4 regions of the Nocardia sp. NPDC059177 genome follow, and region 3 is predicted to be linked to each of the others. Evidence: riboswitches for the same ligand, from Rfam matches in the RefSeq annotation. Region 3 holds a riboswitch; each other region holds the start of a gene.
The links. Region 3 has a riboswitch for cobalamin ahead of metE (5-methyltetrahydropteroyltriglutamate--homocysteine S-methyltransferase). Riboswitches for the same ligand answer to the same signal wherever they lie in the genome.
Positions count from the first base shown of each region.

Region 1: another riboswitch for cobalamin. It lies ahead of ACFXK0_RS07655 (ABC transporter substrate-binding protein); the one in region 3 lies ahead of metE (5-methyltetrahydropteroyltriglutamate--homocysteine S-methyltransferase).
Region 2: another riboswitch for cobalamin. It lies ahead of ACFXK0_RS15230 (ABC transporter substrate-binding protein); the one in region 3 lies ahead of metE (5-methyltetrahydropteroyltriglutamate--homocysteine S-methyltransferase).
Region 4: another riboswitch for cobalamin. It lies ahead of ACFXK0_RS06575 (ABC transporter substrate-binding protein); the one in region 3 lies ahead of metE (5-methyltetrahydropteroyltriglutamate--homocysteine S-methyltransferase).

Region 1 covers NZ_JBHZBX010000004.1:253,069-256,570, reverse strand. The annotation lists gene ACFXK0_RS07660 (glucosyl-3-phosphoglycerate synthase) at 1-698, opposite strand, end outside; cobalamin riboswitch at 928-1,121, shown strand; gene ACFXK0_RS07655 (ABC transporter substrate-binding protein) at 1,150-2,187, shown strand; gene ACFXK0_RS07650 (FecCD family ABC transporter permease) at 2,184-3,182, shown strand; gene ACFXK0_RS07645 (FecCD family ABC transporter permease) at 3,179-3,502, shown strand, end outside.
Region 2 covers NZ_JBHZBX010000010.1:96,044-99,545, reverse strand. The annotation lists gene ACFXK0_RS15235 (FecCD family ABC transporter permease) at 1-1,021, opposite strand, end outside; gene ACFXK0_RS15230 (ABC transporter substrate-binding protein) at 1,002-2,120, opposite strand; cobalamin riboswitch at 2,253-2,441, opposite strand; gene ACFXK0_RS15225 (hypothetical protein) at 2,508-3,347, opposite strand; gene ACFXK0_RS15220 (MarR family winged helix-turn-helix transcriptional regulator) at 3,412-3,502, opposite strand, start outside.
Region 3 covers NZ_JBHZBX010000001.1:77,983-81,484, reverse strand. The annotation lists gene metE (5-methyltetrahydropteroyltriglutamate--homocysteine S-methyltransferase) at 1-1,767, opposite strand, end outside; cobalamin riboswitch at 1,912-2,109, opposite strand; gene ACFXK0_RS00375 (pyruvate carboxylase) at 2,395-3,502, shown strand, end outside.
Region 4 covers NZ_JBHZBX010000004.1:41,899-45,400, forward strand. The annotation lists gene ACFXK0_RS06575 (ABC transporter substrate-binding protein) at 1-1,309, opposite strand, end outside; cobalamin riboswitch at 1,414-1,545, opposite strand; gene ACFXK0_RS06580 (hypothetical protein) at 1,627-2,277, opposite strand; gene ACFXK0_RS06585 (DUF488 domain-containing protein) at 2,470-2,841, opposite strand; gene ACFXK0_RS06590 (uracil-DNA glycosylase) at 2,838-3,502, opposite strand, start outside.

The DNA.
Region 1 (3,502 bases), on a different contig from region 3:
AGTTCGTGGGTCGGCCGATGACGGTGCCGCCGCACGCCGAGGTCGACCTGGGTGATCGCGGACAGGCCACGGCGCTGCCAGCAGTCGAGCAGGATGCCGATCTCGGCGCCGAACCCGCTGGCGAAGGAGATCTCGCCGAGAAACGCACGGGTGGCGGCGTATTCACCACCGAGCGGCTGCACGATCTCGGCCAGGGCGGGCGCCAGCGCGGTGAGCAGCGGCCGGGCGACCAGTTGGGTGACCCGCCCGCCGCCGTCGGCGTCCACCCCGGCACCACCGGCGAGCGGCCGCCGGTAGAAACCCTTCACCAGGGCCAGCCCCGGGTCGGCGAGCAGCGGGGCGACCAGCGTGGGCACGAACAACGGGTCCGGCTCCACCAGATCCGCGTCGAGGAAGACGATCAGGTCACCGGTGCACACCGCCATCGAGCGCCACAGCACCTCACCCTTGCCCGGGCGCGGCGGCACCTCGGGGAGCGCCTCCTCCCGGGTGTAGACGGCGGCGCCGGCCGCCCTGGCTCGCGCGATGGTGCGGTCGGCGGAGCCTGCGTCGAGCACGATCAGTTCATCGACCAGCCCGCCCAGCAGCGGGCGGACCGAGGCGACCACTCCGGCGACCGTGTCCTCGTCGTCGAGCGCGGGCACCACCACCGAGATCCGGCGACCGGACTTCCGGTCGATCAGTTCACGGACGTTCATGCCGAACAGTGAACGACACCCCGACCCCGCCCGCCAGCGAACACCACGATCCTGTGACGGGAGCCAATCAGCGCGCCGGGCGACCTGGTCGTCGGACAGGTGGTGCGGCCGCGCGCGGGCGTGGCATTGTCTGCGGAGACTGATTGCCGGCCCGCCCGCACCGGCTGCCCCGACCCGCGCTGACCGGACGTCCGACCAGGGTGCTCCCGCTACCCCGGCACCGATCTTGCTAGAGTCCAGCAGCCGTGGTGTTCGGGAAATCGGTGGGAAACCGGTGCGGCCCTCGCCACTGTGATCGGGAGCGACGAATCGTTCCGGGCAGCAGACGCTGCCCGGAGCCACTGGGGCCGATGCCCTGGGAAGGTGGATTCGGCGCACGCAATCCCGTCAGCCAGGAGACCGGCCACGGCCACGCAGTAACCGTTCCACGAGGACCTGGAAGGCCGTCACCTTGACCCCGTCTGTTTTCGCGCGCCTACGTACCGGCGCGCTGATCGCCTGCGCGATCGTCGTCACCGGTTGCGGTGTGCAACCCGCCCCCGCGACCACCGGCGCGAACGCCGTGACCCGCGCCAACTGCGGAATCGACATCACCGTCGACGCGCCACCGCAACGGATCTACGCCGCCTACCAGCCCTCGATCGAGATCGCGCACGCCCTCGGCGTCACCGACCGGCTGGTGGGCACGGCGTTCCTGGACGCCGAAGTACTGCCCGAATACCGGGACGCACAGGCGAAGTCGGCCTATGCCGAGAAGCTGCCCAGCCGTGACGAACTGCTCGCGCAGACACCCGATTTCGTGCTGTCGGGCTACAACGGCGTCTTCGCCGCCTCGGCCCAGAACAGTGTCGGCACCCGGGCGAGCCTGCACGAACTCGGCGTGCGGACCTGGGTGCTGAGCCCGCTGTGCCCGAGCGCGGACGGACTCGCCGACGAGGCGATCGACCCGAAGACCGTGCGTTTCGACAATGTCTACGCCGACCTGCGTGACCTCGGCGCGCTGTGGGGTGTTGCCGGACGGGCCGACGAGCTGGTCACACAGCTGAGTACCCGGATCGAGGCGGTGCGCGCGACGGTGGCCGGCGCGCCACGCCCGCGGGTCGCGGTCGTCACGCCCAAGGACGACGGCTCCTACACCGTCGCGGGCGGCATCGACTTCGTCACCCAGATCATCGAGGCGGCCGGCGGAGTCAACGCCTTCGCCGATCTCACCGAGCGCCGCAATGTCCCGATCGGCGCCGAAAGCCTGATCGCCCGCGATCCCGACATCATCCTGACCAGCCAGTGCTGCAAGGCCACCTACACCCGCACCGACGCGCAGCCGCAGGTCGACCGGATCGTCGGCAACCCGGCCTTCGCGAACCTCACCGCCGTGCGCAACGGCGTGGTGCATCCGTTCCTGTTCGCGGACCGGGCCGCCGGTGTGCGGATCGCGCACGCGACCGAACTGGTCGCCGAGTTGATCCACCCCGATCTGTTCGGACGGTGACCCGCACCGTTCGCGGCACCGGCCTGATGCTGGCCGGTGCCGCGCTCGCCGCTGTCTGCGTCGCCTCCGTCCTGATCGGCGCGCACCCGCTCACCCTCGACCAGGCCCTCACGGCGTTCACCGACTTCCGCGGCACCGACAGCGACCGGATCGTGCGCTATATCCGCCTGCCGAGGACCCTCGCCGGGCTGCTCGCGGGCGTGGCGCTGGCCCTGGCCGGTGTGGTGATGCAGGGCCTGACCCGCAACCCGCTCGCCGGGCCCGGCCTGCTGGGCATCAACGCGGGCGCTTCGCTGGCGATTGTGCTCGCCATGGGCGCGCTGAGCGTGACCACCCCGGCCGGCTTCGTGTGGTTCGCGTTCCTCGGTGCCGCGATCGCGGCGGCCTGCGTCTACCTGCTGGGTTCGCTGGGATTCGGGGGCGCGACACCGGTGAAGCTGGCACTGGGCGGGGCCGCGTGCACCGCGCTGTGGGCCTCGATCACCACCGCCGTCACCCTGCTGAACCGGACCACGTTCGACAACTTCCGGTTCTGGGTGGTCGGATCGCTGGCCCGCGCCGATCTCGAATCCCTCGGCGGGACAGCGCCGTTCATCGCGGTCGGCGCGGTACTGGCCCTGGTCGTCGCGCGGCCGCTGAACACGATCGCCATCGGCGACGACATGGCGCGCACCCTCGGCACCCGCCTGGTCCCGGTCCGGGCCACCGGCGCCTGCGCGGTGGTGCTGCTCGCGGGCGCGGCGGTGGCCGTCGCGGGACCGATCGGGTTCGTCGGCCTGGTGATCCCGCACATCGCCCGCGCGGTCGCCGGGCCCGACTACCGGTGGGTGCTGGTCTGGTCGGCCGTGCTCGGTCCGACCCTGCTGCTGCTCGCCGACATCGTGGGCCGGGTGGTGGCGCGGCCGCAGGAGATCCAGGTCGGCATCATCACCGCGTTCGCCGGGGCACCGTTCTTCCTGTATCTGGTGCGCGACCGGAAGGTGGCGAAGCTGTGACGGTCACCGAAGGCAGGGTGCTGCCGGTCGGCACGGTACTGCTGTGCTCGCCGGGGCGCCGCGTCGTGCTCCGGGTCCAGCGGCGATCGGTGCTCCTGACCGTGCTGCTCACCGTGGCGGCACTGACGGTGGCGGCGTGGTCGCTGACCGTCGGCCACTATCCGCTGACCACCGCCGATGTGCTGCGGGTGCTGTCCGGCGGCGGCACGCTCATCGAATACGACGTGGTCGTGAACGATCGGCTGCCGCGCGTGCTCACCGGGCTCGGCGTCGGTGCCGCCTTCGCGCTGGCCGGCGCGATCCTGCAACGCATCGCGGCG
Region 2 (3,502 bases), on a different contig from region 3:
TCAGGAACACCGGCGCGCCGACGAGGGCGGTGAGCACCCCGAGCGGAATCTCCGCGGCGCCGAGGGTGCGCGTCACCGTGTCGATGATCGTCAGGTAAGCGGCGCCGAGTCCCGCGGTCACCGGGATCAGCACCCGGTGATCCGGCCCGACCCACAGCCGCGCCAGGTGCGGTACCACCAACCCGACCCAGCCGATCACACCGCTCACCGCGACCGCCCCCGCCACGATCGCGGCCACCGTCACCAGCAACAGCCAGCGCAAGGGCGCGGGCCGCACCCCCAGCGTGGTGGCGTCGTCGTCGCCGAGGGAGAGCAGGTTGATCCGCCAGCGCAGGGCCCAGATCAGCGCGCCGCCCAGCAGGACCGGGCCGAGCGCGATCGCGACCTTGCCGAAGCTCGCGGTGGCCAGACTGCCCAGCAGCCAGAACACGATGGCCTGCAGTTCGCCGTAGGGGTCGGCCAGATACGTCAGCAGCGATACCAGCGCCGCGAAGAACGCGCCGACCACCATGCCCGACAGCACGATCGTCAACGGCGCCGCCCGCCGTCCCCGGCTGGTCGCGAACACCGCGACGAGGGCGAGCAGTCCGAACCCGAAGGAACCGAAAACCAGTGCCGCCGAACCCAAGCCGAGCACAATGGCCAGTGCGCCACCGAACGACGCCCCCGACGACACACCCAGAATGTGCGGGCTGACGATCGGATTGCCGAACACCGCCTGCAACACCACCCCGCACAGGGCCAGGCCTGCGCCGATCAGCATCGCGAGCAGCACGCGGGGCAGCCGCACCCGCAGTACCGCGGCCTCCTGGGTCGGCGACCAGGTCTGCTCGAGCTCGAACACTTGGCCGAGCAGGATGCGGACCACCTCGTCGACGGCCACCGGGTAGCGGCCGACGCCCAGCGCCAGCACCCCGACCGCCAGCACGAAGACCGGCAGCCCGATCAGCACGCAGTACCAGCGCACCGGCCGGGTTCCGGAACGCTCGGTTCCGGTCTGCTCAACGACCGAAGTCCGCATAGTCGCGCGAGCCTCCGTTACTCGGCATCGCCAGCATCGCGTCCAGCTGCGCGGCGGTGGGTTCGACCCCGTACAGGAAGCCGTACTGGCGCACGATCTCCGCGCGCAGCCCCGGTGCGCGGGTGCCGTGCACCAGGCCGGCGAGCCATTGCCACATCAGCGGTGACTCCTGGCTCGGCGGATCCCACCGGTAGCCGCCGAGCGGAACCTTGTACACCCGGCGCTCACGCACCGCACGCAACGTCGCCAGGGCCGGGTCGCCGTAGAGATCATCGGGCTGGGCCGGACCGAAGTTCCCGAGCAGCACGACGTCGGGGTCCCAGGCCAGCAGCTGTTCGGTGCCGATGGTGGCGCGCTGCTGGCCGATCCCGGCGGCGCAGTTGCGCGCACCGGCCAGTTCGATGACGAAATGGTTGTAGGAACCGGCCCCCGCGGCGTGCATGGCCTCGGCGCCGCCGAACAGATACAGCACCGAACATGCCGGGTCGGCGGGCGCGGCGGCGCGCATCCGGTCCAGGGTGGTTCGCATCCCGTCGACGATCCGGCTCGCCCGCTCCCGCTTGCCGAGCAGTTCGCCGTACATCCGCACCGCGCCCTCCAGATCGGCCTGCGTCCCGTAACTGAGTTCGGCGACGGTCAGGCCCGCGGCGCGCAGCGGCTCGGTGATCCCCGGCCCACGATCGCCCCACTGGATCACCACATCCGGTTCCGCGGCCAGGATGCTTTCGACATTCGGCGCGAACTCGGCGCCGGCGACATCGGTGCGCACGTCGAGCAGGCGCGGATACACCTCGCCGAGGAAACCGCTCTCGATCGCGGTGGCCGAGGCCGCGTTCATCCCGGCCAGCACATCCGGGCCGCCGTTGACCGCCACCATCATCGACGCCGCCGGCATCGGGATCGTCACCACCCGACGGGCCGGACCGCTCAGCTCGACGACCCGACCGGTCAGATCGGTCACGGTCAGCTCGGCGCCGGTGCCCGCCGATCCGGTGCCGCCGCACGCGCCGGCGAGAAACGGCAGCGCGGCCGCGGCCAGTGTTCCGCCGAGCATCCTGCGTCGCGACATCTCGCCGCTGGGCGGCCGGTGATCGGGCATCGGGTCGGTCCTCTCGTGTCCGGAAGAGGACTCGAGCACACGCCACCCGGCCACGATCGAAACCGCCCCTGCACCGTCACCGATCAGGGCATTTCTCGCTGCCACCCGCACGCCGCCGCGGGTCCTCGCCCGTGGATGGTGTCCGCGACAGGTCAGTATCCTGACTCCCGGATCAACGCGCACCCCGACCTTCCAGCCTGGCGGCCGTGGTCTTCGGTGGGGTCGGCTCCCCGGTCACAGTGGCGGGACCGTGCCGGATTCACACCGGCTTCCTGGTTCCCGTCGCGGTAGTTCGAGCGACACTGTAACGCCACCGGGCGGTTTCGGTGTATCCGCTCATCGGTATCGCGACATTGCCCGTGACGGCGGCGCTCGCGGGTCGCGGACTCACTGCGCGGCCGCGAAGTAGGCCGTGCGGACCTCGATCTTCGCCGGTAGTGGGAAGTCGGGGCTGCCCGAGCCGAGTGGGCCGACGGCGACCTGCCAGGTGTTCGAGGACTTGTCGATGGCGGTGCGGGAGTCGGAAGGTTGCAGGACCACCTCGTGGCCGCCGGAGCAGGAGTAGGCGCCGACCAGGCCGTCGGCGCGGCCGCCCCAGGCGCCGCCGACGCGGATTCGGCACTGGCGTCCGTCGGCGAGTTCGAGTGCCCAGGGTTCGGGTGATTCGGTGCGGCCGATGGGGGTGAGCGGCGGGTCGACCTGATATTCGCGCAGGGTGCGCTGCCAGGGGTCGGAGCCGCAGAGCAGGGCGGTTTTGCCGGGGGTGGGCCAGCAGACATCGGCCGCGGCCGCGGACGGGCCGCAGTGGTAGATGCCGGACGTTGTCGCCGACCGGCTCGGGACGGCATCCGCGCAGTTCAAGGTGCTGACCGGGTCGGCCGTCGCGAGGGCGAATCCGTCGCGGGGCTGACCGGAGGCGTCGACGGCGATCAATGTCACCACGGCGGTGGCCGGACCCGGCACGGGCGCGGGCGTCTTGACCGGGGAACCGGCGTCGGACGGTGCCGGAGTGCCGCCGCCGGTCGGTGCCGTGATGTCGGGAGCCGGCGTGCCGCCGCCGGTCGGCGCCGTGACATCGGGCGCTGGCGTGCCTTCGCCGGTGGGTGCGGCACTCGACGGCAGGAAGGTCATCCCGGGATAGTCGATGGGTTGCTGCTCGTCCGCGCAGCCGACGAGCGCGACCGCGCAGACCGCGCCGATCACGCCCAGTGTTCGTCCGATGATCATGGCCGCCCCTTCGTCCGAGAGCTCGAACCCCGACGTCTGTGCATCGTCTGCGCGGCCGCGCTCGTTAACCCGGCGAACAGATCCCGTCGGCCGCCTCGATCACCTTCGCCGACAGCGACCGCAGCGCGGCGCCCTCCTGCTCGGTGAGCTTGTCC
Region 3 (3,502 bases):
GACGGTCTCGTCCCGGATGGCCAGCGCGACCTGGCGGGCCGACTCGCCCAGCGGCTGGTCGTCGCGCACGAACGACCACGCCAGGATGGTCACCGGCCCGGTGAGCATGCCCTTGACCGGCTTGGTGGTCAGCGACTGGGCGTAGCCGATCCACGACAGGGTCATCGGGTCCGGCCGCGAGACGTCACCGAACAGGATCGGCGGCCGCACGCAGCGGGTGCCGTAGGACTGCACCCAGCCGTTGTCGGTGGCGGCGAAGCCGTCGAGCAGTTCGGCGAAGTACTGCACCATGTCGTTGCGCTCGGGTTCGCCGTGCACCAGCACGTCCAGGCCGAGCTGCTCCTGCAAGGTGATCACCGCCGCGATCTCGGCCCGCATCCGGCGCACGTACTCGGCCTCGTCGATCTCGCCCTTGCGCAGCGCGGCGCGGGCCAGGCGAATCGCCGAGGTCTGCGGGTAGGAGCCGATGGTGGTGGTCGGCAGCAGCGGCAGGTCGAGGTGCTCGCGTTGCAGGGCGCGGCGCTCGTCGGCGGGCAGACGGTTCAGGTCGCTGTCGTCGAGGGCGGCCAGGCGGGCCCTGACCTGCTCGACGTGCAGGCGCGGATCGGTGCGCCGGGACTGCGCCGCGTCGCGCGCGGCGGCCAGCTCGGTGGCGACGGCGTCGGTGCCGGTGGTCAGGGCGGTGGCCAGCACGCGCACCTCGGCGACTTTCTCGGCACCGAAGGCCAGCCACGACCGCAGCCGCTCGTCGAGCCCGGTCTCGGGGGTCAGCGAGTACGGCACGTGCAGCAGCGACGACGAACTCGATACCGCGACCGAACCGGCGCTGCCGAGCAGGGTGCCCAGCGTGCTCAGGGCCGCGTCGAGGTCGGTGCGCCAGATGTTGCGGCCGTCGACGACACCCGCCACGAGCAGTTTGCTCGCCAGCGCGGGCAGCGAGGCGAGATCGGCGACCCGGGTGCCCGCGGTGAAGTCGACCGCCACGCCATCGATACCCGTGTCGGCCAGCGCGCCGAGGGCGGCATCGGGATGCCCGAAGTAGGTGGCGACCAGGATGGCCGGACGCCGCGGTACCGCCGAGAGCTGGGTGTAGGTGTCGCGCACGAGGGCGATCTCGGCGTCGGTCAGGTCGGTGACCAGAACTGGCTCATCGATCTGAACCCACTGCGCGCCGCCTTCGGCGAGCTGGATCAGCAGGTCGCCGTAGAGGGTGATCAGCTCGGGCAGCCGGTCCAGGGCCGCGCCGCCGGTGGATTTGGCCAGCTTCAGGAAGGTGATCGGGCCGACCACCACCGGGCGGGCGCTGACACCGAGCTCGATCGCCTCGGCCAGCTCGGCCAGCAGCTTGGTGGGATTCAGCGTGAAGACCGTCTCGGCATCGATCTCGGGGACGAGGTAGTGGTAGTTGGTGTCGAACCACTTGGTCATCTCCAGCGGAGCGACGGTGTCGGTGCCGCGCGCGGCGGCGAAGTACCGATCCAGCGGGTCGGCGATGCCGGCGACGCGCGGCGGCAGGGCACCGAGCAGCACCGCGGTGTCGAGGACCTGGTCGTAGTAGGAGAAGGTGCCGACGGGCACCGAGTCCAGGCCCGCCGCGCGCAGCGCGAGCAGCTGCGCGCGGCGCAGTTCCCGGCCGACGGTGTGCAGGTGGCCCGCGTCGGCGCGGCCGGCCCAGTAGGCCTCGGTGGCCCGCTTGAGCTCGCGGTTCGGGCCCACCCGGGGCAGGCCGAGAACCGTTGCGGTGAACGGGGTAGGGGAAACAGTCACGGAGCTTCTCCAGTGTCGTGCAGGGAGAGCCGACGCCTTTTTGCGGGCACGACACGACGACCGGACAGACCTCCCCGGCGCAGCCGGGACAGGTCGGTGAGGTGGTCCGCGCGCCCGATCCACGAGGCGGTGGCCGCCGGATACGGCGTATCCGGCACAGTCGGCAGGTCTTCGGACTCGCGGGCACCGGTCGTGCTCGACCGACCTACTGGCCGTCGCTTCCCAGGCATCGTGCCCAGTGCTGATGACAGCGTTCGTTCCTGCTCACCGCTGCGGGACAGTCCCGGATTCCCACCGGGTTCCCTCTCACCCGGCACGGAAGCTGTCCGTGCGAGTTTCGACGCCGGCGCGGGAGGTCGGGGCTCCGACTCTTCCACCGCGCAGGCGAACCAGCTGCCCGCCCAGCATAGGCCTGTGCGGGGACCGCAGCTACCACGGCCGTGCGCGCGGGGCCGTGACCTGCGGTTGCGCGCGGGTCGGCCGGGCCGCACCGCCTGGCGGTCCGCGCGGTGAGATGTGACGGCCGGATTACCGCAACTTCGCAGGTCGGCGGGCATGTGGTGTGAAGAATACGACGAACCCACCTTGCCTGTCCGGCCCCGGTCCGGGGCCGGGTACCGTAGGCCAATGTTCTCGAAAGTCTTGGTCGCCAATCGCGGCGAGATCGCCATCCGTGCCTTCCGCGCGGCCTACGAACTCGGCATCGGAACGGTCGCGGTGTTCCCGTACGAGGACCGCAATTCCGTGCACCGGCTGAAGGCAGCCGAGTCCTACCAGATCGGTGAGCAGGGCCATCCCGTTCGCGCCTACCTATCGATCGAGGCGATCGTCGAGGCGGCCAAGTCGGCCGGTGCCGACGCCATCTACCCCGGTTACGGTTTCCTGTCGGAGAATCCCGACCTGGCGGCGGCGTGTGCGCGTGAGGGAATCACCTTCATCGGCCCTTCGGCCGAGGTGCTCGAGATGGCAGGCAACAAGGCGACCGCGATCGAGGCGGCGCGCACCGCCGGGCTGCCGGTCTTGAAGTCGAGCGCGCCCTCGGCCGATATCGACGAGTTGCTCGCCGCGTCCGCCGAGCTCGAGTACCCGATCTTCGTCAAGGCTGTGGCCGGTGGTGGTGGTCGCGGTATGCGGCGGGTGGCCGCGCCCGAGCTGTTGCGTGAGTCGATCGAGGCGGCGTCGCGGGAGGCGGAGTCGGCGTTCGGTGATCCGACGGTGTTCCTCGAGCAGGCGGTGGTGAATCCGCGTCATATCGAGGTGCAGATCCTGGCTGATCAGCACGGCAATGTGATGCATCTGTTCGAGCGGGATTGTTCGGTGCAGCGGCGGCATCAGAAGGTGATCGAGCTGGCGCCTGCGCCGAATCTGGATCCCGCGCTGCGCGAACGCATCTGCGCCGATGCGGTGGCTTTCGCCCGCCAGATCGGTTACAGCTGTGCGGGCACGGTCGAGTTCCTGCTCGACGAGCGCGGTAATCATGTGTTCATCGAGATGAATCCGCGGATCCAGGTGGAGCACACGGTGACCGAGGAGATCACCGATGTGGATCTGGTGCAGGCGCAGTTGCGGATCGCGGCGGGGGAGTCCCTGTCCGATCTGGGTTTGAGTCAGGAGACGGTGTCGATTCGTGGTGCGGCGTTGCAGTGCCGGATCACCACCGAGGACCCGGCCAATGGTTTCCGGCCCGATACCGGGCGGATCACTGCCTATCGCACGCCGGGTGGTGCGGGTATCC
Region 4 (3,502 bases), on a different contig from region 3:
CCGGATCGGACCACTTCGTGCGGTTCTGCGGCGATCCGGTGAGCAGGCGCGACGCGAAATGATTCGGAATCGCCAGCGGCCCGGACTGTCCCATCGTCAGGTGCCCGGTCGACAGTGCGTCGGTGTAGTAGGTGTCCTTGGCGCCGAGCACCACGTTCACCCGCACCCCGCAGCGTTGCGCGTGCTCGGCGAACAGCCGGGCCGCTTCGACGAATCCGTGTGCCACCGGCGCGGTGAACAGGTCGAACGACAGGTCGCGCACACCGGCGCGGCGCAGCAGCCTGCCCACCTCGTCGGGATCGTAGGTGTGCTGCGGCAGTTCGGCGTAGTGCTGGAAACCCTTGCCGAACACGTCGTTGGACACCTCGCCCTGGCCTTCCAGGGCGATCTTCACCAGTTCGTCGCGGTCGAGCATCCGCATCACCGCGCGGCGCACGTCGGGGTTGTCGAACGGTGCCCGATCGGTCTTCATGGCGAAGAAGTGGATACCGCTGTTCGGTATCGCGGTCAGGCTCAGCCCACTCCGGCCCTGGAGGGTGCGCGCCGCCGAGGGCGTGAGGTTGTCGGCGTAGTCGACCTCGCCGCTCTGCACCGCCGAGAGCCGCGCATCGGACTCGGCGCTGACGATCCGCAACCGGCGGATCGCCGGGGCGCCGTCCCAGTAGTGGTCGTTGGCGGTGGCGACGAATTGCCTGCCCGCCTCGAAGGATTCGAAGACGAACGGGCCGGTGCCGACCGGGTGGTCGAAGTCGGTGGCGCCGTTCTGCACGATCTTGGTCCCGTAGGCCGACAGCGCGATCAGGAATTCGAAGGAGGGCTCGCGCAGCGCGATCTCGACCGTGCGCGCGTCGACGGCCCGGCTCTGGGCGAGATCGACGTGCTCGAGCGCGGAGGCGCCGATGAACGGCCGCCGCTGCGGCGGGCCGAGTACCCGCGCGAACGTGTACAGCACATCGTCGGCGGTGAAGGCCTTGCCGTCGTGCCAGCGCGCCTCGCGCAGCGCGATCCGCCAGCGGGTGCCGTCGGCGTTCGGCTCGGCGGCGGTGGCCAGGCGGGGGATCGGCGTCATCGTCTCGTCGATCTCGAAGAGGCCGTCGTAGACCGACTTCATTCTCGCCTCGTCGATGAACAGGGTGTTCACGCCGGGGTCGATGCCCTCGCCGGCACCCGAACCCTGGAACGCGGCGGTGAAGGTGTCGACCGCACCCTCGCCGTCGGCCGGCGACCGGTTGCACCCGGTCAGGGCGGCGCCCGCGGCGAGCGCGCCACCGAGCAGGAAGGTCCGACGACGCAACGTCGAGGACGGCATGTGTGGCTCCTATCGCGTCTGGTTCTCACGCGACGAAGACATGCGGAAACGAGCCACCCGGGGTGGCTCGGTTCGGCGTATCGATCAATACCCACGTGATCACGACCGTTCAGCACTGCATCCGCAGGTATCTGGCTTCGGCTCGCACGCGAGCCTCACAGTTGCGGGACAGCCCCGGAATCACACCGGTCTTCCCTGCGGACAGGCGTCATCCTACGCATGCCGGCGCGTGCGTGGATCTGCCTGCGGCCGTGCTGTGTTCGGGCGGAAATGACATACGAAGCCGGCGATTCGGATAACTGGAGAATTGCCGATTGTTAAATGGGTGGCAAGCCTTCTTCGACGAGCTGGTCGTGGATGACCGCGGACATCTGCTCGGCCAGTGGATCCAGCGGGGACGCCGGAATGGGCATTCCGTCATCGGTCTGTACCTGGATGAGCGCGCAGGCGAGTTCGGTGAAATCGCAGGATCGGATGATGCCCCAGGTGCGCATCACGACCATTTCCGTCGCCGGTGCGATGGTCACCGAACGGCTGCGCCAGCGCTGCGGCGGGGGTGCGCTGCGCCGGCGGCGGCGGGTGGCCGCCGCGGCGGTGGCCGTGTGCCGCTCGGCGATGAGCGCGGGCGGGATGTGCGCGTAGAGGTTGTCGCACAGCACCGCTGAACGGGCATCGGCCCTGGCCAGGGCGGTGAGTTTGCCCAGCGGCATGGCGTCGTCGGGGATCGCCCAGCCGTAGGCCGCTTTCCAGCGGTCGACCAGGTCGTCGAGCACGACCGATTCGAAGACGGTGATCCGGGCGGTCAGGTCGACCGATTCCTCGTCGATGAGGGCATGACGCTGGGCGGGGGTGAGGCGGTGGTCGACGATCCATTCGGTGCGGATTCTGGTCACTTCCCGCCAGACATGCAGATCGATCGCGCGCGTGCGAGATCGTTCCTCGTGCTCATCGCGATGTGATCGGGTCATTGCGCGCAATCCCTTCATCGTGCTGAACGGCCGTCTATTGCCTTTCCCTGAATGCGGTGGTAATTGCGATATCGGTCCCGACTCTATCGGCACGATTGCGCATTCGGCTATGACCGCGCATGGATAGTCGCCAAATATTTGCCGCGGATCTATAGCGGCCGAGATGAATTCCGCCGGCGCGGGGAGTGTGGGTCAGTTCGCGGGAGCGCCGAGGATGTCGGCGAGCACGGTCGCCTCGCTGATATCGGCGCGGCGGGCCGCGGTGAGCAGGGTGAGGGGTCCGTGCGCGGCCATCGTGCGCAATTCCGCGAGCGCGTCGGCATGGTCGGCGTCGTCGAGTTCGGCGCGATAGCGGCGGGCGAACTCGGCGAACCGGTCCGGGTCGTGGTCGTACCACTTGCGCAGGTCGGTGGAGGGCGCGGCCGCCTTGCACCAGGTGGTCAGGTCGGCGCGCTCCTTGCTGACACCGCGCGGCCACAGCCGGTCGACGAGTACCCGTTGTCCGTCGGTGGGTTCGGGGTCGTCGTAGATGCGGCGCACCACGACGTTCGGTCGCTGGGTCATCGGTTTCTCGCTTCCTGTTCGGCGGCAATGCCTTTCGCTGTCCGCAGGATGTCCTCGAGCATGGCGGGGGTGAGCCGGCCGGTGAAGGTGTTGTGCTGGCTGACGTGATAGCAGCCCAGCACGGTGACGGCACGGCCGTCGGGATGGGTCAGCCTCACCCGCGCGCCGTGGGCGAAGCGTGGCCGTGGCCGCGGCACCCGCCAGCCGCCTTCGGTCAGGACCGTGAACAGGGCCTGCCAGCCGAAGGCGCCCAGGACGACGATCACTGCCAGGGAATCGGCGAGCAATTCCAGTTCGCGGCTCAGGAACGGCGCGCACCGGTGCCGTTCCTCGGCGGTCGGCTTGTTCTGTGGTGGGGCGCAGTGCACGGGGGCGGTGAGGCGGGTGCCGAGCAGTTCGATGCCGTCGTCGACGGCCACCGGGTGCGCGCCGGTCGACAACCCGACCGCGTGCAGCGCCGCGAACAGGACCTCACCGCTCTGGTCGCCGGTGAACATCCGGCCCGTGCGATTGCCGCCGTTGGCCGCCGGCGCCAGCCCGACGACGAGGATCGACGCGTCGTCGGGGCCGAATCCGGGGACGGGCCGGGCCCAGTAGTCCTGATCGCGGAAGGCGGCCCGTTTCACCCGCGCGACTTCCTCGCGCCAGGCGACCAGCCGGG